Regions from separate parts of the Nocardia sp. JCM 38205 genome, predicted to be linked through region 3. Evidence: riboswitches for the same ligand, from Rfam matches in the RefSeq annotation. Region 3 holds a riboswitch; each other region holds the start of a gene.
The links. Region 3 has a riboswitch for cobalamin ahead of AC4HOU_RS12890 (CbtB domain-containing protein). Riboswitches for the same ligand answer to the same signal wherever they lie in the genome.

Region 1 (10,435 bases), on a different contig from region 3:
ATCGATCGCTGCGCGGCATGCTCGGCGACCTCGGACAGGCCGGGGAACTCGGCGCCGCCGAGAATGCCACTCAGGTCACGTTGGTGACCGGGTCCATGTCCGCGAGTGCCAAACGCGCGGCACTGCTCGCGGCCGTCACCGGTGAGGCGGGCATCGTGATCGGCACGCACGCCCTGATCCAGGACGCCGTGGAGTTCTTCGATCTCGGCATGGTCGTGGTGGACGAACAGCACCGCTTCGGTGTGGAGCAGCGAGACGCGTTGCGCGCGAAGGCCAAGGCCGGATCCACACCACACCTGCTGGTGATGACCGCGACGCCGATTCCACGCACCATCGCCATGACCACCCTCGGCGATCTGGAAACCTCCACCCTGACCGAACTGCCGCGCGGCCGCTCACCGATCACGTCGAAAGTGGTGCCGCGCCGGGTGCATCCGAACTGGGTCGACCGGGCCTGGGAGCGGATCACCGAGGAGGTGCGCGAGGGCAGGCAGGCGTATGTGGTGTGCTCGCGCATCGGCGACGACGAGGACGGCGGCGGCACATCGCGTAACGGCAAATCCAAGGCCGAGGGCAAAGAGGGGCCGACCACGCAGGCCGTGCTCGACGTTTTCGATCAGCTGCGCACCGGTCCGTTGTCCGAACTACGGGTCGGACTGCTGCACGGCCGCCTGCCCTCGGACGACAAAGACCAGGTGATGCGGGAGTTCAACGAAGGCAGCATCGACGTGCTGGTCTGCACCACCGTCGTCGAGGTCGGCGTGGACGTGCCCAACGCCACCGTGATGGTGATCGTCGATGCCGACCGGTTCGGCGTCAGCCAGCTACACCAATTGCGCGGGCGGATCGGCCGCGGTAAGCATCCGGGGCTGTGCCTGCTGATCACCGACGCCGCCCCGGGCGGTCCGGCGATGACCCGGCTGGAAGCGGTCGCGGCCACCACCGACGGCTTCGAGCTTGCGGTCCTGGATCTGCGCCAGCGCCGCGAAGGCGATGTGCTCGGCTCGGCGCAGTCGGGCACGGCACGGTCACTGCGGTTGCTGTCGCTGCTCGACGACCTCGAAGTGATCACGGCGGCACAGCAACTCGCGCGCGAGCTGGTCGAGCAGGATCCCGGGCTGACCCAGCACCCGGGTCTGGCGGCGATGATGCATGCCGCCGTCGATTCCGAACGTCTGGAGTACCTGGCCAAGTCCTGATCGGTTCAGATCCGCACCCGCGGGTACGGCAGATCCGCCGACACCTCCTCGGTGACCGCCAGCGGGCTGCCGATCTGCGGGAACGCCCGCTGCGGGCAGGCGGGCCGGTCGCAGACCTTGCACCCGGCGCCGATCGGCACCGCGTTGGCCGGATCGTCGAGCTGGATGCCCTTGGAATACACCAGCCGGTCGGCGTATTCGATATCGCAGCCGAGGCCGATGGCGAAATTCTTGGCCATCGTGCCGAACCCCTGCGGCGCCATCATCGCGGTGCGCGCGATCCAGAAGTAACGGCGGCCGTCGGGCATCTCCGAGACCTGCGTGAGGATGCGGCCGGGATGGGCGAAGGCCTCGTGCACCACCCACAGTGGGCAGCTACCGCCGACCCGCGAGAAGTGGAAGGCGGTGGCGGACTGGCGTTTCGAGATATTGCCGGCTCGATCGGTGCGCACGAAGAAGAACGGCACTCCACGCTGTCCCTGACGTTGCAGGGTGCTCAGCCGATGGCAGATGGTCTCGAAACCCACCTCGAACCGCAGTCCGAGCAGGTCGATGTCGTAGCGCAGTTCCTCCGCCGACCGCAGGAATCGCCCGTACGGCAGGACCAGCGCGCCGGCGAAGTAGTTGGCCAACCCGATCCTTGCCAGCGTGCGGGATTCACCCACCAGTGCGGGCGCCTCGCTCAGCACCGCGTCGAGTTCGTTGCCGTAGAGCAGGAAGGCCAAAGTGGTGGCGATCTGGAAGGCGCGCTGCCCCGGGCGCAACCGCCGGGCCAGGGTGAGGGTGCGACTGTCGGGATCGTAGCGGCGTTTCGGGACCGAGGAGTCGGCGCCGTCACCGCGCACCAGCACGGTCACTCCTGCCCGCTCTTCGGCCACCCTGGCCAACTGCCGATCCAGCGAGCCGATCGACAGCCCGCATTCGTCGAACAGCCGTTCCGCGGCCAGATCCAGGCGGCCGATGTGGTTGTGATGGTCGTAGAAGAAGTCGCGCACGTCCTCGTAGGGCGCGGGCACACCGGCCGCGCCCGCGGGCGCCGCGACCCGTGCCGAGAACAGATCGAGTTGATCGGTGGCCGTGCGTAACCGGCGGTGCATGGCCACCACCAGGCGCGCGATCTCGGGCTGGCGGGTGGCGAGTTCCTCGATCTCGGTCAGCGGCGCGCTCTCCCCGCCCGCCGCGTCGACCAGGACCTCGTGCAGATCCGATACCAGCCTGGCATCGGAATCGGCGGCGAAGAACTGCACATCCAGGTCGAAGGTGGAGTTCAGCTTGAGCAGGACCGGGATGGTGAGCGGGCGTTGGTCGCGCTCGAGCTGGTTGAGGTAGCTGGGCGAGAGGTCCAGCGCCTTCGCGAGCGCGGCCTGGGTCATCCGCCGCTCCTCGCGCAGCCGTCGCAACCGGGCACCCGCGTACATCTTCCGCACGGCGAGCGATCGTACCCCGCGTTCTTCGCAAACATCGCAAAAATGCCGGTTGTTACCCACAAAAATCCACGCGTGCAAGGTGTTTTGCCACGGGTTCGTGCTGCGTAGCGTGCGAAGTAACGGTAGAGAGAACGCCAACAGTGCGGAGGACGCATGAAGACCCACATCGTACGTGCTCGCGGATCCGCGGAAGATTTCCCGCGGGCCGAGCATCTGGCCACCAGGATCGCCGAAGTCGCCACCGATCCGGTCGAGGTGACCGAGGCGGTGCGGGAGATGATCGTCAACCGGATCATCGACAATGCCGCGGTGGCGGCAGCCGCGCTGGTCCGCAGGCCGGTGGCGGCGGCCCGGGCGCAGGCAGTGGCCGCGGGCTATTCGCCGCGGGCCGGTCGCGCGGGAGCCACGGTGTTCGGGCTGCCGGCCGATCGAGTGGTATCCCCGGAGTGGGCGGCCTGGGCCAACGGGGTCGCGGTGCGCGAACTCGATTTCCATGACACCTTTCTGGCCGCCGAGTACTCCCATCCCGGCGACAACATCCCGCCGATCCTGGCCGTGGCCCAGCACACCGGGCGCAGCGGCGCCGACCTGATCCGCGGGCTGGCCACCGGATACGAGATCCAGATGGATCTGGTGCGCGGTATCTGCCTGCACGAGCACAAGATCGACCACGTGGCTCACCTCGGGCCCTCGGTCGCGGCCGGACTCGGCACCCTGCTCGGCCTGGATGCGGAGACGATCTACCAGGCCATCGGCCAGGCACTGCACACCACCACCGCCACCCGGCAGTCCCGCAAGGGCGAGATCTCCAGCTGGAAGGCGTATGCGCCGGCCTTCGCCGGGAAGATGGGCGTCGAGGCGGTCGATCGGGCGATGCGCGGGGAGGGTGCGCCGTCGCCGATCTGGGAGGGCGCCGACGGCGTGATCGCCTGGCTGCTCGGCGGACCGGACGCCGAGTATCGGGTTCCGCTGCCCGGCCCTGGCGAGCCGAAACTCGCCATCCTGGACAGCTACACCAAGGAGCATTCGGCCGAGTACCAGAGTCAGGCACCGATCGACCTCGCCCGCCGGATGCGTTCGCGGATCGGCGATCTCGATCAGATCGCCTCGATCGTGCTGCACACCAGCCACCACACCCACGTCGTGATCGGCACCGGTTCGGAAGATCCGCAGAAGTTCGATCCGTACGCCAGCCGGGAAACCCTCGACCACTCGGTGCCCTATATCTTCGCGGTCGCCCTGCAGGACGGCAGCTGGCATCACGAGCGCTCCTATGCGCCGGAACGCGCGCGGCGGCCCGACACCATCGAGCTGTGGCGCAAGATCTCGACGGTCGAAGATGCCGAATGGACCAGGCGCTATCACTCGACTGATCCCGGTGAGAAGGCCTTCGGTGCGCGGGCGGTGGTCACCCTGAAGAGTGGCGAGACCATCACCGACGAGCTGGCCGTTGCCGACGCGCACCCGCTGGGAGCGCGGCCGTTCGCGCGCGAACAGTACATCGAGAAGTTCACCGCGCTGACCGAAGGCGTGCTCGACGCCGCCGAACAGCGCCGTTTCCTCGACGCCGCGCAGCGGACGCCCGAACTGGCCGCGGGTGAACTCGATCGGCTCACCTTCACCGTCTCCGAACAGGTGCTCGCCGGCGCACCGGCCATCCCCGAGGGCGTGTTCTGATGACCGGGCTCATCGCGGCGGCCAATAGCGCCGCCGACAAGCGGATCGCCCTGCGGGCCGGGCTGGCCGCCGATCGGATCCTGCGGCTGCCGGGCGCGTTCAACCCGCTGGTGGCCAAGCTGATCCAGGAATTGGGATTCGAAGGTGTCTACGTGTCGGGGGCGGTGGTGTCGGCCGAGTTGGGCCTGCCAGATATCGGGCTCACCACGCTGACGGAGGTCGCCGAGCGTGGACAGCAGATCGCGCGGGTCACGGAACTGCCGGTACTGATCGACGCCGACACCGGGTTCGGTGAGCCGATGAACGCCGCGCGCACCGTCACCCTGCTCGAAGACGCCGGCCTGGCCGCCTGCCATATCGAAGATCAGGTCAATCCGAAACGCTGCGGGCATCTCGACGGCAAGGCCGTGGTCGATCGCGACGAGATGGTGCGCAGGCTGCGGGCCGCGGTCACGGCCCGGCGGGACCCGAACTTCGTCATCTGCGCTCGCACCGACGCCAGGGCGATCGAGGGGCTCGACGCGGCCATCGACCGGGCCAAGGCATACGCCGACGCGGGCGCGGACCTGATTTTCACCGAGGCGCTGGCCGACGAGAGCGAGTTCGCGAAGTTCCGTGCGGCGGTGGATGTGCCGCTGCTGGCCAATATGACCGAGTTCGGTAAATCCGAGTTGATCTCGGCGGGCACGCTCGAGGCGATCGGCTTCGACGCCGTGATCTATCCGGTGTCCACGCTGCGGCTGGCCATGTTCGCCGTCGAATACGGGCTGCGTGAGATCGCTTCCACCGGAACGCAAGCCGGGTTGTTGGACGCCATGCAGCACCGGTCGCGGCTCTACGAACTGCTGGAGTATCAGCGCTACAACGACTTCGATTCCGGAATCTTCAATTTCACCGTGAGTGAGTGATCGATATGACCGAGATCAAGAAGGGCCTCGCCGGCGTGGTGGTGGATACCACCAGTATTTCGAAGGTGGTGCCCGAAACGAATTCGCTGACCTACCGCGGGTATGCCGTGCAGGATCTGGCGCGGCAATGTTGCTTCGAAGAGGTCGCGTATCTGCTGTGGTACGGCGAGCTGCCGAATGCCGGGCAGCTGGAACTGTTGTGCCAGCGTGAACGGGCGCAGCGGCGCGCCGACCGGTCGATTCTGTCGCTGGTGCAGAAGATGCCCGACAGCTGCCACCCGATGGATGTGGTGCGCACCGTCGTCAGCTATCTCGGGTCCGAGGACCCGGCCGAGGATCTGTCCGGATCGCCAGGCGACAAGGCGCTACTGGGGAAGGCACTGCGGCTGATGGCAGTGCTGCCCACCGTCATCGCCGCCGATATGCGCCGCAGGCGCGGCCTGGAACCGATTGCGCCGCATTCACATCTGGGATTCGCGGAGAACTTCCTGAACATGTGCTTCGGGAAGGTGCCCGATCGGCGGATCGTGCAAGCCTTCGAAACCTCGCTGATCCTCTACGCCGAGCACGGATTCAACGCCTCCACCTTCGCCGCGCGTGTGGTGACCTCCACCCGCTCCGATATCTACAGCGCGGTGACCGCCGCGATCGGCGCCCTGAAAGGCCCGCTGCACGGCGGCGCCAATGAAGCCGTCATGCGCGACATGCTCGCCATCGGTGAACCCGAACGCGCCCCGCAATGGTTGCGCACCAAACTGGCGAACAAAGAGAAGGTGATGGGCTTCGGCCACCGTGTCTACAAGAACGGCGATTCCCGCGTCCCCACCATGAAAGCGGCCCTCGACGACGTCACCGAAGTGACCGGCGGCCAGAAGTGGGTGCGCATGTACTCCGCACTGGAACACACCATGGCCGAGGCCACTGGCATCGAACCCAACCTCGATTTCCCCGCAGGCCCCGCCTATTACCTGATGGGCTTCGACATCGAGATGTTCACTCCCATCTTCGTCATGAGCCGCATCACCGGCTGGACCGCCCACATCATCGAACAGACCCAGTCGAACGCCTTGATCCGCCCGCTGTCGGCGTACGTCGGCGTCGAACAGCGGGAACTGGTCGTCGCCTGAGACGCGCTGCCGCCGGCGAACCGCGAACAGCTCATCGGAGTTGTTCGCGGTTTTCGCGCGTTGCGACCGACCTCGACGTGGTCCGATTTCTGCCGTCGACGCCACGATTTCGGCGTGTCGTACGGTGCGTCGAAAATTGTTGACGCCGACGGGAACCGAATCCCCATCCGGTCCGTCCAACCTGGCGAAACGATCGAATCGACAGGTGAGGAGGGGCAGGCACATGGAGCGGAATCAGGGGTGCAGGGCGCTGTGGCGTGGGGTGGTGGCGCCGGATGCTCGGGACCGGCCGGTGTTGCGGGTCGGGCGTCGGTGTCAGGGATGTGTGATCAAGCGTGCTCGGCGTAAGGAAACGGGGGCTGCGGGGGAGACGGAGGGCTGAAGGGCGTGCGGCAGCAGGTGGCCGATGTGAGGCTGGGCCACGCCTTTCGGGGCGTGGCCCAGCTCGTTCACCCGGTCCGGCGGATCAGCGCACGGCGCGGGCGGCGGCGACCATATTGCGCAGCGAAGCCTCGACCTCGGCGGTGCCGCGGGTTTTCAGGCCGCAGTCGGGATTGACCCAGAGGCGTTCGGCGGGCACGGCTTTCAGCGCGGCTCGCAGCGACGCGGTGATCTCCTCGACACTGGGTACGCGCGGGGAGTGGATGTCGTAGACGCCGGGGCCCACGCCGAGATCGAAACCGGCGGCATTCAGATCGTCGAGCACCTCCATGCGTGAACGCGCCGCCTCGATGGAGGTCACGTCGGCGTCCAGGCCCGCGATCGCATCGATCACCTCGCCGAATTCCGAATAGCACAGATGTGTGTGGATCTGCGTGGAGTCGGCGACGCCGGAAGTCGCCAACCGGAACGCCCGCACCGACCAGTCCAGATAGGCGGGCTGTTCGGCGGCCCGCAGCGGCAGCAACTCCCGCAGCGCCGGCTCGTCCACCTGAATGATCCGGATGCCGGCGTGTTGCAGATCCACGGTCTCGTCCCGGATGGCCAACGCGACCTGCCTGGCCGAATCCGCCAGCGGCTGATCATCACGGACGAACGACCAGGCCAAGATGGTCACCGGCCCGGTCAGCATGCCCTTGACCGGCTTCTCGGTCAGCGATTGCGCGAAGGTGATCCAATCGACCGTCATCGGCGCGGGACGCACCACATCACCGAACAGGATCGGCGGACGGACGCAGCGGGTGCCGTAGGACTGCACCCAACCCAGCTCTGTCGCCGCGAATCCGTCGAGCTGCTCGGCGAAATACTGCACCATGTCATTGCGTTCCGGCTCGCCGTGCACCAGCACATCGAGCTCCAGCTTCTCCTGCAGGGCGATGACGTCGGCGATCTCGTCGCGCATCCGCTGCTCGTAGGCGGCGCGGTCGATCTCGCCCGAACGCACCGCGGCGCGGGCCGACCGAATCGCCGAAGTCTGCGGATACGAGCCGATGGTGGTGGTGGGCAGCAGCGGCAGCTCGAGCCGTTCGCGTTGCAGCTGCCTGCGCTGTTCGGCCGGCGCCCGCCGCACCGCGTCGGGACCGAGGGCCGCCAGCCTGGCCCGCACCTGGCCGTTGCTGATCCGTGGATCGGCCGCACGGCTCGCCGAAGCCGCACGCGCAGCGGACAATTCATCGGCGATCGTCGCGGTGCCCGCGCTCAGGCCGGTGGCCATCACCCGCACCTCGCCGACCTTTTCCGCACCGAAGGCCAGCCACGAACGCAACGCGTCGTCGAGCCCGGTCTCGACCGCCAGCGAGTACGGCACATGCAGCAGCGAGCACGAGGTCGATACCGCCACCGACTTCGCGCAGCCGAGCAGTGTGCCGAGGGTGCTCAGTGCGGCATCGAGGTCGGTGCGCCACACATTGCGTCCGTCGACCACACCGGCCACCAGCAGCGTGTTCGCCAGTGCGGGCACCGCCGCCAGCTCGCCCACTTCGGTGCCGGAGACCAGATCGACCGCGAGGCCTTCGACGTCGGTGCCCGCCAGTGCCGCGAGCGCGGGGCCCGGGGTGCCGAAGTAGGTGGCCACCAGCATCGCCGGGCGATCACCGGACGCGGTGAGCTCGGTGTAGACCCGCCGAACCACGGCCAGCTCGTCCTCGGTCAGATCGGTGACCAGCACCGGTTCATCGATCTGCACCCAGTGCGCGCCCGCCCCGGCCAGCAGGCTCAGCAGTTCGCGATACAGCGGCACCAGCTCGTCGATGCGCTCCAGCGCGGCCGCCCCGGCCGTCTTGGCCAGCTTCAGGAAGGTGACCGGCCCGATGATCACCGGCCGCGCGGGCACGCCGAGCTCGATCGCCTCGCCCAGCTGGTCGAGCACGGTCTCCGGATGCAGGGTGAACGTGGTCTGCGGTCCGAGCTCCGGAACCAGGTAGTGATAGTTCGTGTCGAACCACTTCGTCATCTCCAGTGGTTCGACCGCGTCGGTACCGCGCGCGGCGGCGAAATAGCGGTCCAGCGGGGCCTCGATACCGGCCACGCGCGGCGGTAGCGCGCCGAGCAGCACGGCGGTGTCGAGCATCTGGTCGTAATAGGAGAAGGTGCCGACCGGGATCGAATCCATTCCGGCATCGAGTAATTCGGTGTACTGGGCACGACGCAGCTCGCGAGCCACCTCGTGCAGTCGAGCAGCGTCGATGCGCCCGGCCCAATAGGACTCGGTGGCGCGCTTGAGTTCCCGGCGTGGCCCCACCCGGGGAAGCCCGAGAACCGTTGCGGTGAACGGGTTGTGCGTAAGAACAGTCACGGTGTTTCTCCAGTGCTGAGTTGCGGCGGGCGATCGCCGATTCGGGTACGCACGGCACCGATGAGCCCCGGACGACCCGGCAGACGGGTCGGGTATTGGCAACACAGGTGGCGAGCGCCCGGTCCACGAGGCGATGGCCGCCGGATACGGCGTATCCGGCACAACGGGCAGGTCTTCGGACTCGCGGGCACCGGCCGATTCGGCCGACCTACTGGCCGTCGCTTCCCAGGCGGTGTGCCCAGTGCTGATGACGGCGGTCGTTCCCACTCACCGCTGCGGGACAGTCCCGGATTTCCACCGGGTTCCCTCTCACCCGCCAGGGGCGGGCTTCGACGCCGGGGCGGACGTTCGGGGCTCCTTGTCGTCCGGCCGGCGAACCAGCTGCGGTGCCCACGATAGTCGGGGCAGCGCTCCGGTGGTGAGCCGCCCATCCCTGACTTAACCTAAACACCTGTCTTTCACAACGGCGAGGAGGAGGAGCCGTGCAGGCACCGAAACCACCGATGACCTCGGTCGTCATTCCCGCGCACATCGCCGGCGATACCGATCGCGGGCATCTCGACGAGCAGCTCACGGCACTCGCCGAACAGGACTACGACGGCGAGTTCGAGGTCGTCGTCGCGGACAATCGCAGCGCACTCGGCCTCGAAGCTCATCTGGCCGGGCACCCGCTGCGGGAACGGCTGCACCTGCGCTGGGTCGCCGCGTCGGAGAGGGCCGGCGCGGCGTACGCCCGCAATGTCGGCGCCGAGTACGCCACCGGTGATGTGCTGCTGTTCTGCGATCACGACGACCGCGTGCAGCCGGACTGGATGCGTCGCATGCTCGCGTTCCTCGACGAAGGCTACGACCTGATCAGCTGTGCGGTCGAAGGCCGCTCGCTCAATGCCGGCAACCGGCGGGGCATCGCCGAGGTGCCCGAACCGGATCGATTCCAGCCGCCCGGAGTGTTCGCCCCGGTGATCGTCGGCTGCGCGATGGCGTGCCGAGCGAACGTGTATCGCAAACTCGGCGGGATCGACGTCACCTATGCGGCCAATGAGGATCTCGCCTTCGGCTGGCATGCGCACCGGGAAGGTTTCCGTACCGGGTTCCTGCCCCAGGCCTTGGTCGCCTATCGCTATCGCCGTGGGTTCCGGCCGGGCTATCGCCAGGGACGTGCGCGCGGTATCGGCCTGGCCCGGCTGAATGCCGAATTCCCCGGTAACGGTCTGCCGGAGATCCATCTGCCGGAGGTGCTGATCCGCCTGCTCCGGCTCGCGTTCTCGCGTGGGCTGACCGGCGAAGAGCGTGGTCTGCTGATCGGCGTCGGGGTGGGCCAGCTGCGTGGTGGCCTGCGGTACCGCACTCTGCACTGGTGGTG
Region 2 (10,435 bases), on a different contig from region 3:
ACCGAGCTTCAGTACCTCGAGAGTTTGCTCCTGGGTGAGCCCGACGCCGCGCTCGAGCACCTGCTCGCGGGCGATGGCCAGAATGTCGGTGGTCACGGGTGCCTGGGTCACTGCACGAATCCCTTTCATCCGGCCGGGGCGCGGCCGTCGACGGCCGATCGAGAGGGCGTTCACACTGGAAGGAGTGTGCACACTGAACCGACCCGGCAACTTGAACGGTGTTCAGGATAGGCTAGCTCGAGAGTGAGACACAACACGACGGGAGGGTTCCAGCGTGCAACTGCACCGGTCCGATGTGGTCGACGGCGCCATCGCCATCCTCGACCAATACGGTCTCGCCGACCTCACGATGCGTCGCCTGGCCGGATCGTTGCGCGTACAGCCGGGCGCCCTGTACTGGCACTTCCCGAACAAGCAGGCCCTGCTCGGCGCGGTGGCCGACCGCATCCTCGCGCCCATGGAGGATCCGCTGACGGCCACCGACTGGCCCGGCCAGCTCACCGAACTCGCGCACCGGCTGCGCAACTGCCTGCTGGCCTACCGTGACGGCGCCGAACTCGTCTCGGCCACCTACGCCTCGCGGCTGACCACCAGCAAGGGCCGCGAGCGTTTCGCCGGCGCCGCCATCCGGGCGGGCATGCCGCGCGCCGAGGCCGAACTGGCGGCGTTCACGCTGCTGTATTACGTGCTCGGGCACACCGTCGACGAGCAGTCGCGGATGCAGATGGATTCGGCGGGCGCGCTCGCCGACGCGGCGTCACCGCTCGAGCAGACCGAATCCATCGACCCCACAGCCCGTTTCGATTTCGGACTGCAGTTGTTCGTCGGCGGTATCCGGCACCTGCTCGGCTCACGCGTGCGCTGAGCGGGCCGGCGCAGTGCTCGCGCGCCGGCCCGCTCGGAGCCGGATGGCTATCGGGCGCTCACCGGGCCAGTGCGGGCCGTCGCGCGAACCGGCTCTCCGGACGCGGCAACCCGAAGTGATCGCGCAACGTGGTCCCGCGGTATTCGGTGCGGAACAGCCCGCGCTCACGCAGGATCGGCACCACGGTCTCGGTGAACGCCTCGAGCCCGCCCGGGTAATACGGCGGCATCACATTGAATCCGTCGGCCGCACCGTGCCGGAACCATTCTTCGATGGTGTCGGCCACCTGTTCCGGTGTTCCGGCGACGACCCTATGCCCGCGCGCACCGGCCAGCCGATACAGCAGTCCACGCACCGTGGGACGCTCACGCTCCACGATTCCCGCCACCACTTGCAGGCGGCTCTGGGCGTTATCGGTGACGTCGCCGGCATCGGCGAACAATTCGTACGGCACCGGCTCGTCGAGCGCCAGATGCCGCAGGCTCTTGCCCGCGATGCTCTCCAGCTGCGTCAGACCGTATTCCGGCACGGTGAGCTCGTTGAACTCCCGTTCCAGCCGCCGCGCCGCCGCTTCGGTGTCGGCGATGAACGGGCTGATGCCGGGCAGGATCTTGACGTGCTCGGGATCGCGGCCGAAGCCGCGCGCCCGCTCCTTGATGTCGCGGTAGAACCGCTGCGCGTCCTCGAGCCGCTGGTGCGCGGTGAAGATGGCCTCGGCGTAGCGGCCCGCGAAGGCGCGGCCGTCATTGGACGCACCGGCCTGCACCAGCACCGGATAGCCCTGCGGCGTGCGCGCGGAGCTGAACGGGCCACGCACGCGCAGGTATTCGCCGTTGAAGTCGATCCGGTGGATCTTGTCCGGGTCGGCGTAGCGTCCGGCCGCGCGGTCGAACACGATCGCGTCGTCTTCCCAGCTGTCCCACAGCGCGACCACCGCGTCGACGAATTCCCGTGCCCTGGCATAGCGTTCGCGATGATCGGGGTGCCGGTCGAGACCGAAGTTGGCCGCCGCCGCCTCGGTTCCGGTGGTGACGATGTTCCAGCCCGCGCGGCCGCCGGAGATGTGGTCGAGCGAGGAGAACAGCCGCGCCAGGTTGTAGGGCTCGTAGTAGGTGGTCGAGGCCGTCGCGATCAACCCGAGATGCGTTGTCGCCGCGGCGATCGCGGTGAGCAGCGTGATCGGCTCCAGCCCCGGCGCGGCATTGAACTCGACGTTGGTGCGCAGGGCGGGCCCGTCGGCGAAGAACACCGCGTCGAAGGTCGCGGCCTCGGCGGTGCGGGCGATCTGCTGGTAATAGGACACGTCGTAGATCCGGTCGGCGCCGCTGTCGGGATGCCGCCAGGCCGCCTCGTGATGGCCGGCCGGGTAGATGAACGCGTTGAGACTCAACTGTCGCTGCTCGGTCATGACGCCTGCTTCACCTGCGCTGCCTGCGGCTCGACACCGAGCCCGCCGAGCAGCTCCTCTCGATACTGCGCGAAGGCCGGATCGCTGTGCCGGCGTGGGTGTTCCAAATCTATGCGGCGGTCCAGCACGATGCGCCCCGCTTCCAGGACGAGTACGCGATCGGCCAGCGACACCGCCTCGTCCACATCATGGGTCACCAGCAGCACGGCCGGAGTGTGCTTGGCGCACAGCTCACGCAACAGCGCATGCATCCGGATCCGGGTGAGCGCGTCGAGCGCGCCGAAGGGCTCGTCGGCCAGCAGCAGGGCCGGTGCGCGCACCAGCGAACGGGCCAGCGCCACCCGCTGCTGTTCACCACCGGACAGCTCGCGCGGCCAGGCCTTCTCCCGGCCGGCCAGGCCGACTTCGGCGAGCGCGTCCCGGCCGCGGTCGGCGGCACCGGGCCCGGTCAGCCCGAGGGTGACGTTGGCGAGCACCCGTGTCCACGGCAGCAGCCGCGAATCCTGGAACACCACCGCCTTTTCCGCGGGCACCGACAACTCCCCCGAGCCGGGCACACCGTCGTCGAGTTCGGCCAGCGCCCGCAGCAAGGTGCTCTTCCCGGAGCCGCTGCGGCCCAGCAGCGCCACGAATTCACCGCGCGCGATATCGAGATCGAGGCCGTCGAGAACCACCCGCTCACCGAAGCCGCGAGTGAGCGCGCGGGCCCGGACGAGGTTCAGTCGCCGAGAGTCTGCCGCCATGACAGCGCCTTCCTTTCCACGGTGCGTACCGCGAGATCGCCGAGCAGCCCGAGCAGGCCGTAGATGACCAGGCCCACCACGATGACGTCGATCTGGCCGTAGGTGCGGGCCTGGGTCATCAGATAGCCGATGCCGCTGGTCGCGTTGACCTGTTCGACCACCACCAGCGCCAGCCAGGAGATGGTGACGGCCAGCCGCAGCCCGGTGAAGAACCCGGGCAGCGAACCGGGCAGGGCGATGGTGCGGATGAACGCCGTCCGCGACAGGCCCACCGTCTCGGCGAGTTCGACATAGCGTGCGTCGACGCTGCGCAGATGCGCGTGGGTGTTGATGTAGACCGGGATGAGCACGCTGGTGGTGATGACGATGAGCTTCATCTGCTCGCCGATGCCGAACCACACGATGAACAGCGGGATCAATGCCAGCGTCGGGATGGAGCGTTTGATCTGGATCGGCCCGTCCACCAGTGCCTCACCGAGGCGGCTGAGCCCGGCGATCAAGGCGAGCACCACCCCGATGACCACGCCGAGCACCAGACTGATCCCGGCCCGTTGCAGCGAGGTGAGCAGGTTGGATTGCAGGCGGCCGTCGGCGATGAGCTCGCCCGCGGTCTGCGCGACCGTCCACGGCGCGGGCAACGTCTCCGGGTCGAGCGCACCGGAGGCGGACCCGGCGATCCACGCGGCGATCAGCAGCGCGGGTCCGAGCGCCGCGCCGAACGGGATCGCCCGGCCCGGACCGAGCGTGCGGCGGGTGCGCTTGCGTGCGGCGAGCGCGGGGGTGGATGCGGTGCGCGGTACCCGTCCGACGACGCCCGCGCGTGCGGTATGGACAGCCATCAGTTGCTCCCGGTTGCGAAGCCGGCGCCGACCTGGCCGACGGTTTCGGTGATGACGGCGTCGAATCGCAGGTCGATGCCGTCGGCGGCGTCGACCTTGCGCGGCAGTTCGCCGGCGGCGTCGATGACGTCGATGGTGGCCTGCTGGCGATCGATCAGCTGCTGGTCCAGATGCGGGAAGGTGATGGTGCCACGCGATTCCACGATGCGGGTGGCGTCGTCGAGGCTCACCTTCTGGTTGTCCACGTAGTACTTCTGCGCCCATTCGCCGCGGTGCTCGTTCACCCACTGCCACGACCGCACGTACGCGGCCACCAGCGCCCGCACCGCGGCGGCCTTGGCCGGATCACGCACCACCTCGCGGCGCGCGTACAGATAGGTGAGCCCCGGGTAGGTGCCCTCGGTTTCCTCGGCCGGGATCAGCGAGGTGCCCGGAGTGCGCAGGAACCGGGTGGTGTTGGGTTCATTGAGCGGCGCGAGATCGACCTGGCCGGTGCGTACCGCGTCCAGGAATTCGGCGAGCTGGATGCGCACCAACTCCACGTCGGAGGTCTGCAGCCCGGCCTTGTCCAGCAAACGCAGCACCGCCGCCTGCTGTGAGGTGCCCTCGGCGTAGGCGATCTTCTTCCCCTTGATCTCCGCGGCCGTGCGCACCGAGACACCGGGCGCCACCGCGAATCGCAAAGCGCTGGGATCGATCTGCGCCGCCGCGACGATCGGCACGTCCTGTTTCGCGGCGAGGGCGTGGATGGGCGGGACATCGCCGACCCAGGCGGCGTCGGCGGCCCCGGCGCGGAACGATTCCAGGATGGCCGGCCCGCCGACGAAGTTGGCGAACTCGACCTCGAACGGCAGCTTGTCCAACTCGCCCGAGAGCAGCAGTTGATGGCGCAGCAGTTCGGATTGGTCGGCGAGGACGAGCTTGGTGCCCGGCGGCACCTCGGTGGGCAGCGGCCCGTCGACGACAGACCCCGCCTCCGTCGTGTCGGAGGCACATCCGGTCAGCGCGAACGTCGCGAACGATACCGCGGCGAGCAGGAGGGCGGCGGTGCGGCCGCGCGGGCCGGTGCGGGAGATACGAGGTCGAGCCATGCCGGAATTCAACAATCCGGGCCCGCCGCCGAACACCGTTAACGGCACCGTGATCCGAACTCGGGCTCACCGTCCGGCGTCGACGCGGTCGGCGCTCTGCTGTTCGAACCGTTCCACGAACGGCTGCACCTGCTGGGCGAGCACGGTGTTGTACTCGTGCGGGCGCTGCCGTGGATTGGCGTGGCCGGTGCCGTGCGGCAGCACCACCAGCAGCGCGCCGTCCACGCCGCCGACCTCGTCGATGAGCACCTGATGGGTGCGTTCGACGTCGACCACGTCGTCGCGGTGGGCGTCGTGCGGGCGGATGAACACGATCGCCGGCCGCGGCTTGCCGTCGGCGGGCTCGGACAGCGCGCGCAGGTTGTCGGCCGAACCACCGGCCACGATGGCCAGGAATTGGGATTCGATCAGGCCGTTGCTGGCGGCGTCGGGGTTGAAGATCTTGTCGCGCAGCACTTCGGCCACCACATCACCCAACTCGGCGACGCGGATACCGGGGACGCCCTCGCGGTCGACGAAACGTTCCCGGCGCGCATAGGTTTCGACGGTCAGGCGCAGCGTGCGGCTCTCCCTGGCACCGGGCAGCCAGCCCATCCAGCGCACCATGTCCTGGCCGCGGCCGCGTTTGTCGGGTCGTACCGCGTCGAGGTCGAGCGGGGTGCAGTCGAGCAGCACCGCGACCAGGCGCAGCTCGCTGCCGGTGTGGATGTGCTGGCCCACCTCGAGCGCGATCACCCCACCCATGCTGTGGCCGGTGAGCACGATATTGCGGATCCCGGACATCACCGCGGCCCGGATGATCAGATCGGCGATCACCTTGGTGTCGATACCGCGATTGTCGTAGCGGATCGCCCACACCACGCCCATCGTGGCCAGTGCGGGCAGCGCCTCGGCGGTGTCGGAGGCGTTGAGACCGCCCAGACCGACCATGTCGACGACGGCGGTATCCCAGTCCCCCGGATCGGCGGGCGCGGAGATCGGCAGCAGCGACGGCTCGGTGCCCGCCAGCCGCGCCCGCTCCGGCGCGACGTCGTGTACCCAGTACTGGACCATGCCGATCAGCACGATCAGTACCAGCGCACCGACCCGCGACAACACCAACCGGGTGCGGCGCAACGTCGTCCAGTTGTGCCCGAGCCGGGTCTCGGCCAATCGGGCCCGCCGTCGCGCGTCGGCCCAGTCGGTGACAGTGGACGGGTGTCGATCGTCCAGCGGCGACATATTTTCACTGTAGGCACGGCGCGCGAACCTCTGCCATCGCCGCGACCCGGCGCCACGGCGAACCGGACCGATCGGTAGAGTTCGGCCTCACCCTCGGTGGGTGCGGGAATCCGGTGCAAATCCGGGACGGTCGCGCCACTGTGAGCGCCCACTGCGGGCGCGAGTCAGACCTCCCCCACCGGACGAACTCTGGAGAGGCCGCGACTTGCCTGTGGAGCGCTGTTCATCGATGGTGCGTGCGCGATGACTCGTGTCAGCACCGCTGTCGTCGTCCCGTTGCTGCTGGCCGCGCTGGCCGCGGTCATGGTGCTGGCCACCGGATTCGGCGCGGAATCGCTTCCGGTATCGGGCGTGGTCGAGGTCCTGACCCACCGCCTGAGCGGCCGGATTCCGCCGGATCCCGGCCTGGACACCATCGTCTGGCAGTTGCGGGTGCCGCGCACCGTGCTGGCCGCGATCGTCGGTGCCGGGCTGGCGCTGGCCGGTGCGGCCATGCAGACGCTGGTACGCAACCCCTTGGCCGACCCGTTTCTGCTCGGCGTGTCCTCCGGCGCCGGGGTCGGTGCCGCGGCGGTGATCACCTCGGGTGTGTTCGCGGGGGCGGGGATCTGGGCATTGTCCGGTGGCGCGCTGATGGGCGCGTTCGCGGCGGCGGCGCTGGTGTTCATGATCGCGGTGACCCAGGGCGGGCTGACCCCGCTGCGGCTGGTGTTGACCGGCACCGTGCTGGCCTCGGCATTCTCGGCGCTCACCAGCTATCTGATCTTTCGCAGCACCGATCCGGCGGCCGCGCAGTCGGTGCTGTTCTGGCTGCTGGGCAGCCTGGCGGGGGCGGACTGGACCAAGATCGCGGTGCCGCTGGCGGTGGTCGCGGCCTCCGCGGTGGCGCTGATCGCGGCGTCGGGCTGGCTGGACGCGCTGCATCTGGGCGCCGATTCCGCCGGTTCCCTCGGGGTTCCGGTGCGTGAGCTGCGGATCGCGCTGTTCGTGCTGCTCGCGGTGCTGGTGGGTGTGCTGGTGGCGGTGTCGGGCGGGATCGGCTTCGTCGGCCTGGTGGTGCCGCACGCGGCGCGCCTGGTGGTCGGGCCACGCCATCGCACGCTGCTGCCCGCCTGCGCGCTGCTGGGCGCGCTGTTCCTGGTGATCGCCGATGCCGCGACCCGAGTCCTGGTGCGCCCCACCGAGATACCGGTCGGGGTGTTGACCGGGCTGATCGGCGCGCCGGCGTTCCTGATCCTGATGGGCCGGCGTCATTACCGGTTCGGTGCGTCGTGAGCAGCGCGTTCACCGCGGCCGAGGCCGGCGACCGGAGCGGCGGCGAGACCGCTGGACGGCCGCAGCCTTCGATGACCGCGAGCGCCCCCACCGGCGGGGCGGTCGTCGCCGTGCACGATCTGGCCTGCGGGGCCGGGCGGCGCGAGGTCCTGACCGGCGTCGGCTTCGAGGTCCGTGCCGGCGAGATGATCGGCATCGTCGGGCCGAACGGCGCGGGCAAGACCACGCTGCTGCGCACGCTCGCCGGGCTCACGAAGCCGCGGCGTGGGCGGGTGCTGGTGGGCCCGGACGACCTGCACGCCCTCTCGCCCCGCCGCCGCGCGCGCACTGTCGCCCTAGTGGCGCAGGACGAACGCCCGCCCGATGATCTGCTGGCCTGCGAGGTGGTCGCGCTCGGCCTGACGCCGTATCTGCCGCCGTGGGGTGCGGGTTCGGCGCGCGAACGCACGGTCGTCGACGACGCGCTGGCCGCGGTCGATCTCGCGGGATTCGGCGACCGCCCGGTGCATCGGCTCTCCGGTGGCGAACGTCAGCGTGTGTTGCTGGCGCGCGCACTCGTGCAGGACACTCCGGTGCTGCTGCTGGACGAGCCCACCAATCATCTCGACATCACTCACCGGCTCGAGCTGCTCGCCCACGCCAGGCGCCTGGGCCGCACCGTGATCGCCGCGCTGCACGACCTGACGCTGGCCGATCGCTACTGCGACCGGGTGCTGGTGGTGCACGAGGGGCGGGCCCAGCCGCTGGAGCCACCCGAGATCGCGCTGCACGCCGACGTCATCGACGCCGTGTTCGGGGTGCGGGCCACCCGCGTGCCGCATCCCGAGACGGGCGAGAACCATCTGTTGATCACTCCGCGAGAGGCGGCGCCATGAAACACCCGATCCGAATGCTCTGCGCGGCGGCGCTGGCGGTGACGCTGGCCGCCTGCGGCAACCCCCAGGCGGCCACCGGCGATCTGACCGTGCGCAATTGCGGTGTGGAGTCGAGCTTTCCGGCTCCCGCGCAGCGCATGTTCGTCAACGACAGCAATATGGTCTCGATGGTGCTGGCGCTCGGCGCGCAGGATCAGGTAGCCGCGGTGTCGAGCATGCAGCAGGACATCACCGTGCTGCGCGAGCACTACGGCGACGCCGTGGACCGGCTCCGTTCCGTGGCCGACGAATCCCCCTCGCGGGAAACGGTTCTCGCGCAGGGACCGGACGTCGTCGTCGCCGGCTGGAATTACGGCTACGACGAATCCAAGAATCTCACCCCCGACTCGCTGCGGGCGGCGGGCATCGCCGCCTACATCCTCACCGAGAGCTGCCGCCAGCGCGCCGGTGAACGCCCGCGCGGCGTGGTCGAACCGTGGACGGCGCTGCGCGAAGACCTCACCAATCTCGGCGCCATCACCGGCCGCACCGAACGCGCCGCCGCGCTCGTCGATGATCTCGATCGCCGCCTCGCCGCGCTCGCGGCCGCGCCGAAACCCGCACGCACCCCGCAGATCTTCCTGTTCGACAGCGGCAGCGACACCATTTTCTCCAGCGGCAGTTTCGGTGCGCCGCAGGCGATCCTGGACGCGGCCGGTGGGCGCAATGTGCTCTCCGATGTCCCCGACACCTGGACCGCGGTGTCCTGGGAGCGGCTGGCCGGCGCCGACCCGGACGCCATCATGTTCGTCGACTATCCGATGCAGAGCTACGCGCAGAAGGTCGAGATGCTGCGCGCCAAACCCGGCATCAACCAACTGCGCGCCGTGACCGAGGGCCGCTTCCTGAACCTGCCGTATGCGATGTGGACGAGTGGGCCGCTCAATATCGACGCGGCCGAACAGATTCGCAAGCACCTCGAGCAGTGGGGGCTGGTGCCGCCCTCGGACATCGCGCCGCGATCCGACGACGCGATTCGCTGACCCCGGTGCCCGGCACGTTCCAGCACCGCTGGATCGGCGCGGGCCGAACGTGACACTCACCACATCGACACAGATAGAGCGGCGTTTCCGGCGAATATCACACCGATCGTGTCGGACCCCGGGTCTAGCGTCGGCTCCGTGACGCATACGTCGCACGGCCACCATCATGACGTCCCACCCAGCAGGCGTGACGTTAGACACAAACGCGCGATATTCGCTTGTACGCGACTATTGCGTGCGCATTATGATCGCGCGGTGACGAGTGAATTGGGAATCAGCGAGACGCTGGAGCGTTTCCTGACGGGCCTGTTCAGCGCGAGCCGCTCCGGGGGTGCCGATCGTTTGGTCGACCTGGATCTGTCGCTCTCGCAGGCACGCACCCTGTTCGTCCTCGGCCACGACGATCGTCAGCAGCTGCCCATCCACACCATTGCCGAACGACTCTCGTTGTCGGTGACCGCGGCGGGGCGCAATGTGGATCGGCTCGTTCGTCTCGGGTTGCTGACCAGGGACGAAAGCCCAGAGGACCGGCGGGTCAAACTGGTCGGCCTCAGCGAACATGGCCGCGAGGTCATCCGCGATCAGATGATGTGCCATCGCGACGCGATCGACCGCCTGGTCGAACGCCTGCCCGACACCGTGCGTGACGATCTGCACGCCGCCCTCCTCGGCGTGCTCGACTCCGGGGCACTCGCCTCGGTGCAATCCATCCCAGCCGTATCGACGGGAGACCCCTCGTGAGCAAGTCCGCCGGCAATACCGCCGCAGCGGTACCCGACAAGATAGACGGCGCCGTCCTCAAGGTCGCCGGTGTCGTCGTCCTCGGCGCCATCATGTCGATTCTCGACATCACCGTGGTCAACGTCGCGCTGCCGACGTTCCAGACCGAGTTCGACGTCGCCAACTACTCCACGGTGGCCTGGACGGTCACCGCCTACACCCTCGCCCTGGCGACGGTCATCCCGCTGACCGGTTGGGCCGCCGACCGATTCGGCACCAAACGCCTGTATCTGGCCGCGCTGGTGCTGTTCACCGGCGGTTCGGTGCTGTGTGCCGCGGCATGGAACATCGAGGCGCTGATCGCGTTCCGGGTGAT
Region 3 (10,435 bases):
TGCCGCCGGGTCGGCCTCGTCCTGAGCCGAACCCTGCGGCTGGTCTCGGCCGTTCCGGCCGGGCGGGTCGGCGGGTGGTTGCGCACGCGATGTTCCCGTCGCGGGCGGGCGGTCCTGCGCCGGACCGGAGGCGTCGCCCACCGAGGTCGTGTCGCCGGCCGCCTGCCCAGCTGCGCCGGCCCGCTCGGCTTTCGCACCGGGCGAGGTCGAGTTCGCCCGCTCACTCGACGTCGCGGGCCGCACCGGCAACCGCGCCGCGACCCGGAAACCTCCGCTCGGCCGCGGCCCTGCCGTCAGCGCCCCGCCGAGCGCATGGGCCCGTTCCCGCATCCCGATGATCCCGTTGCCGCCGGTGCTCCCGGTGCGGACGGGCGCGCTGGTGGGGCGGGTGTTGTCGATGGTGAAATCGACCGAGTCGGGGGTGTAGCGCACGGTGACGGTGGCGTCCGCGCCGGGCGCGTGCCGCACGACATTGGTCAGCGACTCCTGGATGATCCTGGCGGCGGCCACGTCGATGACGCTCGGCAGCGGCGCGACGGTGCCGAGCACCCTGGTGTGCACGGTCAGCCCGGCTTCGCGGATGCGATGCAGCAGTTCGTCCAGATCGGCGATGCTCGGCGCGGGGCTGCGCGGCGCGGCCGGTACTGCGGTCTGATCGGCCGGCTCTGGCTCGGTCGTGGAGTGGTCCTGGCCCTCGGCCATGGTGCCGGTATCGGCGCCGAGGGCATCGGCTCGCCGTGCGGGTCCCGGCATCTCGGTGCGCCGCCGCCTGGCCCGCGCGCGCCGCCGGCGGCTTCGGCTGGCGCGCTGATCGGGGTCCGGGATCGCCTCGGGCTCGGCCGCGGAGCCCTCGCCGCCGACCGGGCTCCCGGTGCGGATGGTGTGCAGCAGCGTGTGTACCTCGGCGAGCGCGTCCTTGCTCGCGCCCTTGATGGCGGCCAACGCGGATGCGGCCTGTTCCGGTTTCTTGTCGAACAGTTCCAGCGCCACCGACGCCTGCACATTGATCAGCGACAGACTGTGGGCCAGCACGTCGTGCAGCTCCCGGGCGATGGCCAGCCGCTCCTCGCTGGCCTGGCGCCTGCGCTGGGCTTCCTCGTCGCGCCGCGCCGCTTCGGCTCGCTGCCTGCGCGCCTCGAGCACCGCCTGGCGCTGGCGGATCCCCTCGGCGATGCCGACCAGCACCGCGAGCCACGCCATCAACCCGAAGATCTGCCACACCTCGGTGGGGCGGCCCAGCAGGGCGGGTAGCGGCCACACGATCACCAGGTAGCCGAGCGGCACCAGGGGATAGGTCCACCACCGTGATCCGCGGGTGGCCGCGGTGAGGAAGGCGATCACCAGCGAGATGAAGATCGGCCCGTAGCCGTAGTCCAGCGACAGATAGCTCACGCATGCCGCGAGCGTGACGAACAGGACCGGCAGCGGCTCATATCTGCGGAAGATCAGCGCGACCGGCCCGACCAGCAGCAGCGCGTAGCCGAGGGCGTCGAGGGAACGCACCCCCGTCTGGCCGAAGTTGGCTCCGCGCCCGCCGAACACCTGCACCGCGGCGACGACAAGCGCCACCCCCCAGTCCCATCCGACCAGGCCACGACCCGCCATCCCGAACTCCCGCACCTTATGCACCCTATTCGCCCAGTAGCCGGAATCCATCCGTACCGACGCGTATTTCCCGGATACGCGCCGTGCACACCCTCGCATCCGCCCGGCTCGCTACGTCAACGGGCGTACCCGAAGCCGCGTCCGGCGACGGATGTGGCCGCAGCCCACGACGAGGAGGGTTTCGGTCATGACGGATTCGATTGTGGTGACCACAGAGCTGACCAAGCGGTACGGCACCCATCTCGCGGTGGATCGGGTGGATATGCGGGTGCGGCCGGGCGAGATCTACGGATTTCTCGGGCCCAACGGTGCGGGCAAGACGACGACGTTGCGCATGCTCGTCGGGCTGATCACACCGAGCTCCGGTTCGGCGACGGTGCTCGGTCAGGCACCGGGCGATCCCACGGTGGTGCGCCGCGTCGGCGTACTGATCGAGGGGCCGGGTTTCTACCCGTACCTTTCGGGCCGGGACAACCTGCTGGTCATGGCGCGTTACCGGGGCCTCGGCCGGGCGCAGGTGTCCGAGGCCTTGCGGCGGGTGGGCCTGGCCGGACGCGCCGACGACCGCTACCGCACCTATTCCCTTGGCATGAAGCAGCGCCTCGGTGTCGGCGCCGCGCTGCTCGGGCGCCCGGATCTGCTGATCCTGGACGAGCCGACCAACGGCCTCGATCCGGCGGGCATGGCGGAAATGCGTTCGCTGATCACGGATCTGGCCGCCGACGGGCACACCGTGTTGTTGTCGAGTCACATGCTCAGCGAGGTGCAGGAGATCTGTGATCGGGTCGGCGTCATCTCCGGCGGCAGGCTGCTGGCCGAGTCGACTGTGGCCGAATTGCGCGGCGCCGCGACCTTGTTGGTTCGCGCCGCGCCCGCCGACATCGCTGTGCCGGCCATCCGTGCGGTGCTCGGCGAGCCGGTGACGCTCACCGCGGCTGGCATCCGGATCGAGGCGGGCGCGGACGCGGCGCCGAAAATCGCTCGCGCCGTGCTCGAATCGGGCGCCGATCTGCTCGAACTTCGCGTCGATGAGAAATCCCTCGAGGAAGTGTTCTTCGAGATGACCGGTCTGGAGGCAGTGAGATGAGTGTGCGCACCACGGCGGTATCGGATCTGATCGCCAGTATGCGAGCCGAGCGGCTGCGGCTGACGAAATGGCCCGCGTTCTGGATCATTCTCGGCACCTGGATCCTGCTGAACCTGACCTTCGCCTACCTGTTCAACTACCTGGCCTACCGGTCCGGCGAACAGACCTCGATGTCGGACGGACTGCCGAAAGACCAACTGCTCCAGCAGTTGCTGCCCGCCGCGGTGCCGGAGGTGTTCACGCAGGGCATGGCCATGTTCGGTGGGGCGTTGATGCTGATTCTCGGTGCGCTGGCAATCGGCAGCGGCTATGGCTGGGGAACCTGGAAAACCGTGCTCACTCAGGGGCCCTCGCGCATCGTGGCGATCGCGGCGACGCTGCTCTGCCTCGCGGTCGTGGTGGTGGGCCTGGTGGTCGTCGCCTTCGCGGTGGATCTCGGCGTTGCCTCACTGATCGCGAGTAGTGAATCGCAGCCGGTGGCGATGCCTTCGGTGCGGCATTCGCTGGACGGGATCGTCAGCGGCAGCCTGATCCTGGGCATGTGGACGTTGGCGGGCGCGCTGATCGGCGCGATCGCGCGTGGTCCGGCGCTGGCCGTCGGTCTCGGGCTGGTCTGGGTGCTGGTGGTGGAGAATCTGCTGCGCGGCGTCGCGGGCATTTTCGACCCGATCGAGGTGGTCACCGATCGGCTGCCAGGCACCGCCGCCGGTTCATTGGCGGGGGCCATGCGCGGCACCGATGCCCCGCCGACGCCCGGCGTGCTCGATATCCTGACCCGCGCCGAATCCGTACTCGCGCTGACGATCTACACCGTGGTCTTCGTACTGGCCACGATCTGGCTGATCCGCCGCCGCGATCTGGTCTGAATCTCAGCGCCCGAGCAGGGCGTGCGCGAGCTGCCGCAAGGCCCCGGCGATCTGTGCCGGGGCCAAGCCGCGTGCGCGTTGCTGCTGGTAGACCTCGGCCGCCAGCGGTGCGAGCAGCGGGTCGACCATGGCGTCGGGGTCGGGCACGCCCGCAGCCCGCAGTAGCGCACGGACATGCGCGAACCAGAACCCGTACGCGCCGGTGGTGAAGCGGGCGCCGCCGGTTTCGGCGCCGAGCACCAGCCCGGAATGGGTGTCGAGCAGTTCCACCATGGCCGCGTAGAAGGCGGCAAGCCGTTCGGCCGGCGATGCGCCGGGGCCGAGCGGTGGGGCGCCACGCACCAGCTGTTCTTGCAGGGCCCGTTCGTGTTCGTCGAGCAGTGCGACGGCGATCGAATGCGTATCCGGATAGCGGCGGTACAGGGTGCCGCGGCCGACGCCCGCGGCCTTGGCGATGTCGTCCATGGTCACCGTGCGCGGATCGCGCGCGGCGAAGAGCTCGGCCGCCGCCGTGAGCACCTTGGCCCGGTTGCGGGCGGCGTCGGCGCGCTCGACGGGAGCGCTGCCCGCACCGCCGGCCAGCAGGTCGGCAGGGGAATCCATGACCGCGACTGTAGCCGATCCAGGATTATGTGGACAAGCTGTCCACTTTTGCCCTACAGTCGCGTTCGTAGATAAGTGGACGCAATGTCCGCTTGATCGGAAGGATGTCGATGACCACCCTGTTGCACCTCGATGCGAGCGCTCGCCACCCATCGATAAGCCGCAGCCTGAGCGCTGCCTTCGCCGCCGAGTGGCGCGCGGGCAACCCGGACGGCGATTACCGCTACCGTGATCTCGCACTGGATCCGGTGCCGTTCATCGACCAGGGCTGGACCGAACTGTGCGATCTCGTGCTGGCCAACGGCAGTACCGAGCTGGAGCGCATCGGGGAATTGGCGCACACGCCGGCCCAGCGCGCGGCCTGGTCCGTCACCGGGCCACTGCTCGAGGAATTACTCGCCGCCGACGTCGTGCTGATCGGCACGCCCATGTACAACTATTCGATCCCGGCCGTCCTGAAGGCCTGGATCGATCAGGTGGCGTTCCCGCGAATGTCACTGGGCCACAGGCGGTTCGTGGTGACCAGCGCGCGTGGCGGCGCCTACTCGCCCGGTTCACCGAAGGCCGGCTACGACCATCAGGAACGCTTTCTGCGCGATTTCTTCGCCGGTCATTTCGCCGTGCGCGATGCGGTGTTCGTGAATGCCGAGCTGGCCAATTCCCGGCTCGATCCGGGCCTTGCGCACCTGCGCGCCGATCATGAGCGCTCCTATGACCTGGCCCTGAAAACGGTGCGTGAGCTGGCCGGGCGGTACTGATGAGCTGGTTGATCCTCGGCCTCGCGGGGCTGGTGGAAATCGCGTGGTCGCAGTCCATCAAGCCGACGGAGAATTTCACCCGCCCGCTGCCGACCCTGCTGTGTTTCGCGCTCGGGACCTTCGCGGTCTACCTGTTGTCGCGGGCCATGCAAACGCTGCCGGTCGGCACCGCGTACGCGGTCTTCACCGGAATCGGCGCGGTCGGGGCCGTCGTGCTCGGCGTGGCCGTGCATCGTGATCCGTTGAGTGCGGGAAGATTTGTGGCATTGTCGCTGATCGTCGGCGGGATCGTGCTGGCCAAGATGACCGATCCCGGATGATCGGATCACCGCTGCCGCAAACGGTCGGACGGGCCCGGGCGCGCGGGTAAGGTCGGTCTGATGGTCGATCAGCATGTGCGTTATCCGGACCTGTCGGCACGGCCTCACGAGCTCACCGTCGAACGGGTCATGACCGCGTCACCGACATTGTTGTACCTGGCCTGGACCCAGGGCTTCGATATCTGGTTCGCGATCCCCGAATCGGTTCGCATGCGCCCGCAGGTGGGTGAACCCTTCTACTTCGAAGCCGACAATCAGGGCACGCCCGTCCCGCATTACGGTCGCTTCCTTCGGCTCGAGCCGGACCGCCGCATCGAGCTGACCTGGGTCACCGGCGCGGGCGGCACCGAGGGTGCGGAGACCGTGGTCCGGGTGGAATTCGTGAAACAGCCACGCGGCATTCGAATCAAGCTGCGGCACAGCGGGTTCCCGAACCAGGAAGCCTGCGATCGGCATCGCGCCGCGTGGCCCGCCGTCCTCGAGCAGCTGGACAAACGAACTTCCGCCGCGGTCTGAGCGGTGCGGGTAGGTTCGAGCGGAGAACCTACCGACAAACCGATCGTGGAAAGGACTGTGATGCCCACACGTACCGCGCGCACCGCATGGACCGGCGGCCTGCAGGACGGCACTGGACAGGTCGAGCTGGCCAGCTCGGGCGCAGGCAAGTACGACGTGTCGTTCCCGAAGCGGGCCGCCGACAACGCCGAGGGCACCACAAGCCCGGAGGAACTGATCGCGGCCGCGCATTCGTCCTGCTACGCGATGGCGTTGTCGGCCGAGATCGGCAATGCCGGCGCCACCCCGCGCAGCCTCGACGTCACCGCCGACGTCACCCTCGGGCCGGATCCGGCGGGCGGCTTCCGCATCAGCGGAGTCAAGATCACCGTCCGCGGCCGCGTCGACGGTCTCGACGAGGCCGGCTTCCGCACCGCCGCCGAAGCCGCCAAGGCCGGTTGCCCGGTCAGCAAGGCCCTCGCCGGGGTCGACAACATCACCCTGGACGCCGCACTGGAGTCGTGAGTCGGCACCGCCCGGGTCCATTCCGCAACGGAAAGCCCGGGCGGCCATCGGCGCGAAGGCCGCACCGCCCGAATCGGGAAGCCCGGAACCTCCGGCGAAAAGGCAGTGCCGGTCACGGATACCGACACTGCCCTGTGTGCTTCTCGATGCGGGATCAGCCCGCGGCGGTAGCCGCCTCTCGCACCGGGGCATCGGTGCGGCCGGCGAACTCGGTGAGCATGGCGTAGCCGAGGCCGAGGCAGGCCCACAGCGTCGTCGAGACCGCGAGTGAGGAGATCCGGAACTCCCACAGCAGGCTCGCCGGGAAGTCGGCGCCCACCTCGTTCACGCCCGGCAGAACGATGTAGCCGATGGTGGTGAGCAGCACGAAGGCGGCCACACCCGCGGTGAGCCGGAGGGTATCCGGGCGGCCGGCCAGCAGCTTCCAGACGTATACGCCCGCCCCGACGGCGGCCAGGCCGAGCAGCACCGCCGCCAGCCACAGCAGCGTCCGGTCGTTGATCGTCTCCGGATCGCCGACCGCAGGCGGGTTGGCCGGGTACTTGAAGAACGGCACGGCGATGATCGCGGCCCAGCCGCCGATGCCGAGCCCGAGGGCCAGCTTCGGCCCCGACAGCGCGGTGTAGCGCCGCGCGACGTGGGCGACGGCACCGAAGATCGCACCGAACGCCATCCCGGCCAGCCCGAGCGCGAGGAACTGGCCCGCCTTCTGGCCGCTACGGCTGACCAGCGGTTCTTCCTCGTCGCCATGGGAGTGACCGGCGGAGGGCTGTTCGCCGTGCGAATGTCCGCCGGATTCGGCGGCCGCGCCGGCTTCCTCGATGGCGATGGCCGCCTCCACCTTGGGCTCGCCGACGAAATAGCCGACGGTGCCCGCCAGCAGGCCGGCGATCAGGCCGGCCAGCAGACCACGAAGCAAGAGGGTGCGCAGAGTTCCGATCAGTGGCACGGAAGACCCAGCAGGTGGCGTCCGTCGTGCATCAGCTCATGCATGAACATCCCGCTGCGCGAGATGGCGCCCTGATCGAATCCGACCAGGTAGAGGGTGAGCAGAGCGAGCAGAACGACACCGACCGTGATGAGCACGGTGGCCAGGGAATCGGTGACCCGGGCGGATACGCCAGGGGTGTGCACGAAGGCCATTGCAGTCCTCCTTGGGATAAACGCGTCCCGTCGAAGTGGTCGCGAAGGTGCCGGTGTCTGGCTTTCCGGCACCGAACCCGGTGGCTGGAACACAGTGGCGCGACCGCTCCGGATTTGCACCGGATTCCCGCGTCACCTACGCGTTTGTCCCTCGAACTGTGACACCCCGCGGCGGCCGTCGTCAATATCGGATGGCGACGGCTGCCGTGGCGAATGGGGCGTCAGCTCGCGGAGGCGGCCTTGCCCGCGACGTCGAGCACGACCTCGAATTCGAGCAGCGAGGCACCGGTGGCGACCGGCTTCTGCTGCTGGCCCGCATGCGCCTCGCGGGCCGGGCCGTCGCGCCAGGCGGCGAAGGATTCTTCCGAATCCCATTGCGTCACCACGAAGTACCGGTTCTCGCCCGCGGTCGGACGCAGCAGCTGGAAACCGAGGAAGCCGGGCGAGTTCTCCACCGCGTGTGCCCGGTGGGCGAACCGCTTCTCCAGCTCGGGGCCCGCGCCCTCGGGAACCTCGATCGCATTGATCTTCACAACAGACATGCCACGATTGTGCCCCCTTGCCCCGCGACCGCGGCCGGGTGCGACCGGTATCACCGATGGGTGCGGCACAATCGCGGACGTGTTGTACGACGAAGGCGGGACGGGCACGCCGCTGCTGCTGTTGCACGGCCTGATGGGCAGCGCCCGCACCTGGCGCGATCACCTGGACTGGCTGCGCGGCTTCGGCCACGTCTACACCTTCGATGCCGCCGGGCACGGCAGGCCGGCCCCCGCCGAACTGAGCACCGAGGCGTTCGTCGCCGATCTGGCCGCCGCGACCGCGCCCATCGCCGAGCCGATGGTGGTGATCGGGCACTCGATGGGCGGGCTGCACGCCTGGATGTTCGCCGCGCAGTTCCCCGAACGGGTGAAAGCGCTGGTGGTCGAGGATATGGCCCCGGATTTCACCGGCCGAACGGCCGCGCACTGGGCGGCCATGATCGAGGCCTGGCCGCAGCCGTTCCCGGACGAGCGGGCGGTGCTCGACTTCTTCGGCCCCGTCGCCGGACGCTACTTCCTCGCCTCCTTCGACCACGGCCCCGACGGCTACCGGCTGCACGGTTCGGTCTCCACCTTCCGCGACATCTCCGAGGAATGGGGCACGCGCGATTTCTGGGCCCAGTGGCGCACGATCCGCGTGCCCGCCCTGCTGATCGAGGGCGAACACACCATCACCCCGCCCGGCCAGATGCGCGCCATGGCGGAGGTCCATCCGGGGGCCGAATACGTGCTGGTCCCCGACGCGGGCCACCTGGTGCACGACGATCAGCCCGAGCGTTATCGGGCGGAGGTGACCCGGTTCCTCGGCGGGGTGCTCGGGACCGAGGAATCGAACGGTGCCGTCGACTGCTCCGCGAGGACTCGGACTGCCGAGAATGGTCGCGTCGACGATGCGCACAATGCGGGCGAACGGGCGGTCGGCCCAGGGAATTCGAGAGCGGCGACCGATACCGAGACGTGCTGAGCGTCAACTCGGACCGGGCTCCACTCGGCCGGCTCGGCCCCGGTTCGTATCGGCGAGCTCGAGCCCGGCTCCGGGTGCGTCGGCCGGCCCCGGTTCTCGGGTTCGTGCGCGAACTCAGCTCCCGGGCTCGCGGTGCCCGGCCTCGCCCGCCAGCGCGAACAGCCCGTCGGCGGTCTGCTCGATCAGCCCGTCCACCAGCAGCGAATCCAGGGCACGGTCACGCTGGCCCGGGTCCCGGGTCCATGCCATGTCGAGCCGCACCCGTTCCACCGGCCCGGCCGCATCACGCAGCACGTCCATGAGCCGGCCGCGGGCCTGCCGGTCGGTGCCCTCGTACTTCTGCGTGCGCCGCACCACCTGCGAAGCGGGCCTGCCCGCCTCGTTCCACGCGCACCGCGGCAGCGGGCAGTTGTCGCAGCCGGGGGAGCGGGCGGTGCAGATCAGCGCGCCCAGTTCCATCAGAGCGGCGGAGAAGGTCGCGGCCCTCGGCACCGACGCGGGCAGCAGCGCCTCGGTCTCGCGCAGATCCCTCGCCGAAGGATTACCCGCATCGGCGCGCCCGTGTACCGCGCGGGCAACGACCCGGCGAACATTGGTGTCCACCACCGGAACTCGCTGCCCATAGGCGAAACACGCGACGGCGCGGGCGGTGTAATCGCCGATGCCGGGCAGGCCGAGCAGCACCTCGACGTCCTCGGGCACCCGATCACCGTGCTCGCTCGCCAGCACCCGCGCGCATTCGTGCAGCCGCAGCGCACGGCGCGGATAGCCGAGCTTGCCCCAGGCCCGCAGCACCTCCGCCTGCGAGGACGCCGCCATGGCCGAGGGCACCGGCCAGCGCGCCACCCATTCCCGCCAGATCGGCTCGACTCGCGCCACCGGCGTCTGCTGGAGCATGATCTCGCTCATCAGGATCTGCCAGGCACTCGCGCCCGGCCGGCGCCAGGGCAGATCGCGCGCGGTGGCCCGGTACCAGTCCAGTAGGGCGTCCGGGTCCACCGTCGCTGTCTCGGGCGTCGTCCTCACCTGCTGCTCACCGCGTTCGTTCGGGCCTGGCCAGACGGTGTTAGCGGCCCCGTAACGGGAACCGACTCGTCGGTAACACACGATCTGTGCAAAATGGACACATGCCTCAGTCGAACCCGATCAGCGCCTGGAAATCCCTTCGCGACGGCAACGACCGTTTCGTCAACGGCACGTTGTTGCATCCTAATCAGGGCGCCGCGGATCGAGCCAAGCTCGTCGGCGGTCAGCATCCGACCGCCATCCTCTTCGGTTGCGGTGATTCCCGCGTGGCCGCCGAGCTCATCTTCGACCAGGGCCTCGGCGACATGTTCGTGGTGCGCACGGCAGGCCACGTCGTCGACTCGTCGGTGCTCGGCTCCATCGAATACGGCGTGCAGATCCTCAACGTGCCGCTGATCGTGGTGTTCGGCCACGACAGCTGCGGCGCGGTGAAGGCCACCCTCGACGCCCTCGACGGCGGCGAGGTCCCCGGCGGGTTCATCCGGAGTCTGGTCGAGCGCG

Region 1: it holds a riboswitch for cobalamin, as region 3 does, so the genes downstream of both, metE (5-methyltetrahydropteroyltriglutamate--homocysteine S-methyltransferase) here and AC4HOU_RS12890 (CbtB domain-containing protein) in region 3, are expected to answer to the same signal.
Region 2: it holds a riboswitch for cobalamin, as region 3 does, so the genes downstream of both, AC4HOU_RS19800 (FecCD family ABC transporter permease) here and AC4HOU_RS12890 (CbtB domain-containing protein) in region 3, are expected to answer to the same signal.

What each region holds. Positions count from the first base shown of each region.
Region 1 is NZ_JBYHFL010000001.1:1,284,507-1,294,941, reverse strand. It holds gene recG (ATP-dependent DNA helicase RecG) at 1-1,199, shown strand, start outside; gene AC4HOU_RS06035 (short-chain fatty acyl-CoA regulator family protein) at 1,205-2,626, opposite strand; gene AC4HOU_RS06030 (MmgE/PrpD family protein) at 2,780-4,303, shown strand; gene prpB (methylisocitrate lyase) at 4,303-5,211, shown strand; gene AC4HOU_RS06020 (bifunctional 2-methylcitrate synthase/citrate synthase) at 5,217-6,338, shown strand; gene metE (5-methyltetrahydropteroyltriglutamate--homocysteine S-methyltransferase) at 6,805-9,072, opposite strand; cobalamin riboswitch at 9,222-9,405, opposite strand; gene AC4HOU_RS06010 (glycosyltransferase family 2 protein) at 9,555-10,435, shown strand, end outside.
Region 2 is NZ_JBYHFL010000005.1:185,209-195,643, forward strand. It holds gene bioB (biotin synthase BioB) at 1-111, opposite strand, end outside; gene AC4HOU_RS19770 (TetR/AcrR family transcriptional regulator C-terminal domain-containing protein) at 275-865, shown strand; gene AC4HOU_RS19775 (LLM class flavin-dependent oxidoreductase) at 924-2,273, opposite strand; gene AC4HOU_RS19780 (ABC transporter ATP-binding protein) at 2,270-3,016, opposite strand; gene AC4HOU_RS19785 (ABC transporter permease) at 2,992-3,855, opposite strand; gene AC4HOU_RS19790 (ABC transporter substrate-binding protein) at 3,855-4,946, opposite strand; gene AC4HOU_RS19795 (alpha/beta fold hydrolase) at 5,013-6,167, opposite strand; cobalamin riboswitch at 6,233-6,359, shown strand; gene AC4HOU_RS19800 (FecCD family ABC transporter permease) at 6,411-7,442, shown strand; gene AC4HOU_RS19805 (ABC transporter ATP-binding protein) at 7,439-8,317, shown strand; gene AC4HOU_RS19810 (ABC transporter substrate-binding protein) at 8,314-9,339, shown strand; gene AC4HOU_RS19815 (MarR family winged helix-turn-helix transcriptional regulator) at 9,595-10,080, shown strand; gene AC4HOU_RS19820 (DHA2 family efflux MFS transporter permease subunit) at 10,077-10,435, shown strand, end outside.
Region 3 is NZ_JBYHFL010000003.1:243,377-253,811, forward strand. It holds gene AC4HOU_RS12845 (histidine kinase) at 1-1,620, opposite strand, end outside; gene AC4HOU_RS12850 (ABC transporter ATP-binding protein) at 1,793-2,692, shown strand; gene AC4HOU_RS12855 (ABC transporter permease) at 2,689-3,558, shown strand; gene AC4HOU_RS12860 (TetR/AcrR family transcriptional regulator) at 3,562-4,161, opposite strand; gene AC4HOU_RS12865 (FMN-dependent NADH-azoreductase) at 4,272-4,919, shown strand; gene AC4HOU_RS12870 (DMT family transporter) at 4,919-5,239, shown strand; gene AC4HOU_RS12875 (SRPBCC family protein) at 5,300-5,755, shown strand; gene AC4HOU_RS12880 (OsmC family peroxiredoxin) at 5,816-6,259, shown strand; gene AC4HOU_RS12885 (CbtA family protein) at 6,414-7,208, opposite strand; gene AC4HOU_RS12890 (CbtB domain-containing protein) at 7,199-7,402, opposite strand; cobalamin riboswitch at 7,434-7,586, opposite strand; gene AC4HOU_RS12895 (antibiotic biosynthesis monooxygenase family protein) at 7,624-7,944, opposite strand; gene AC4HOU_RS12900 (alpha/beta fold hydrolase) at 8,024-8,908, shown strand; gene AC4HOU_RS12905 (HhH-GPD family protein) at 9,023-9,934, opposite strand; gene AC4HOU_RS12910 (carbonic anhydrase) at 10,036-10,435, shown strand, end outside.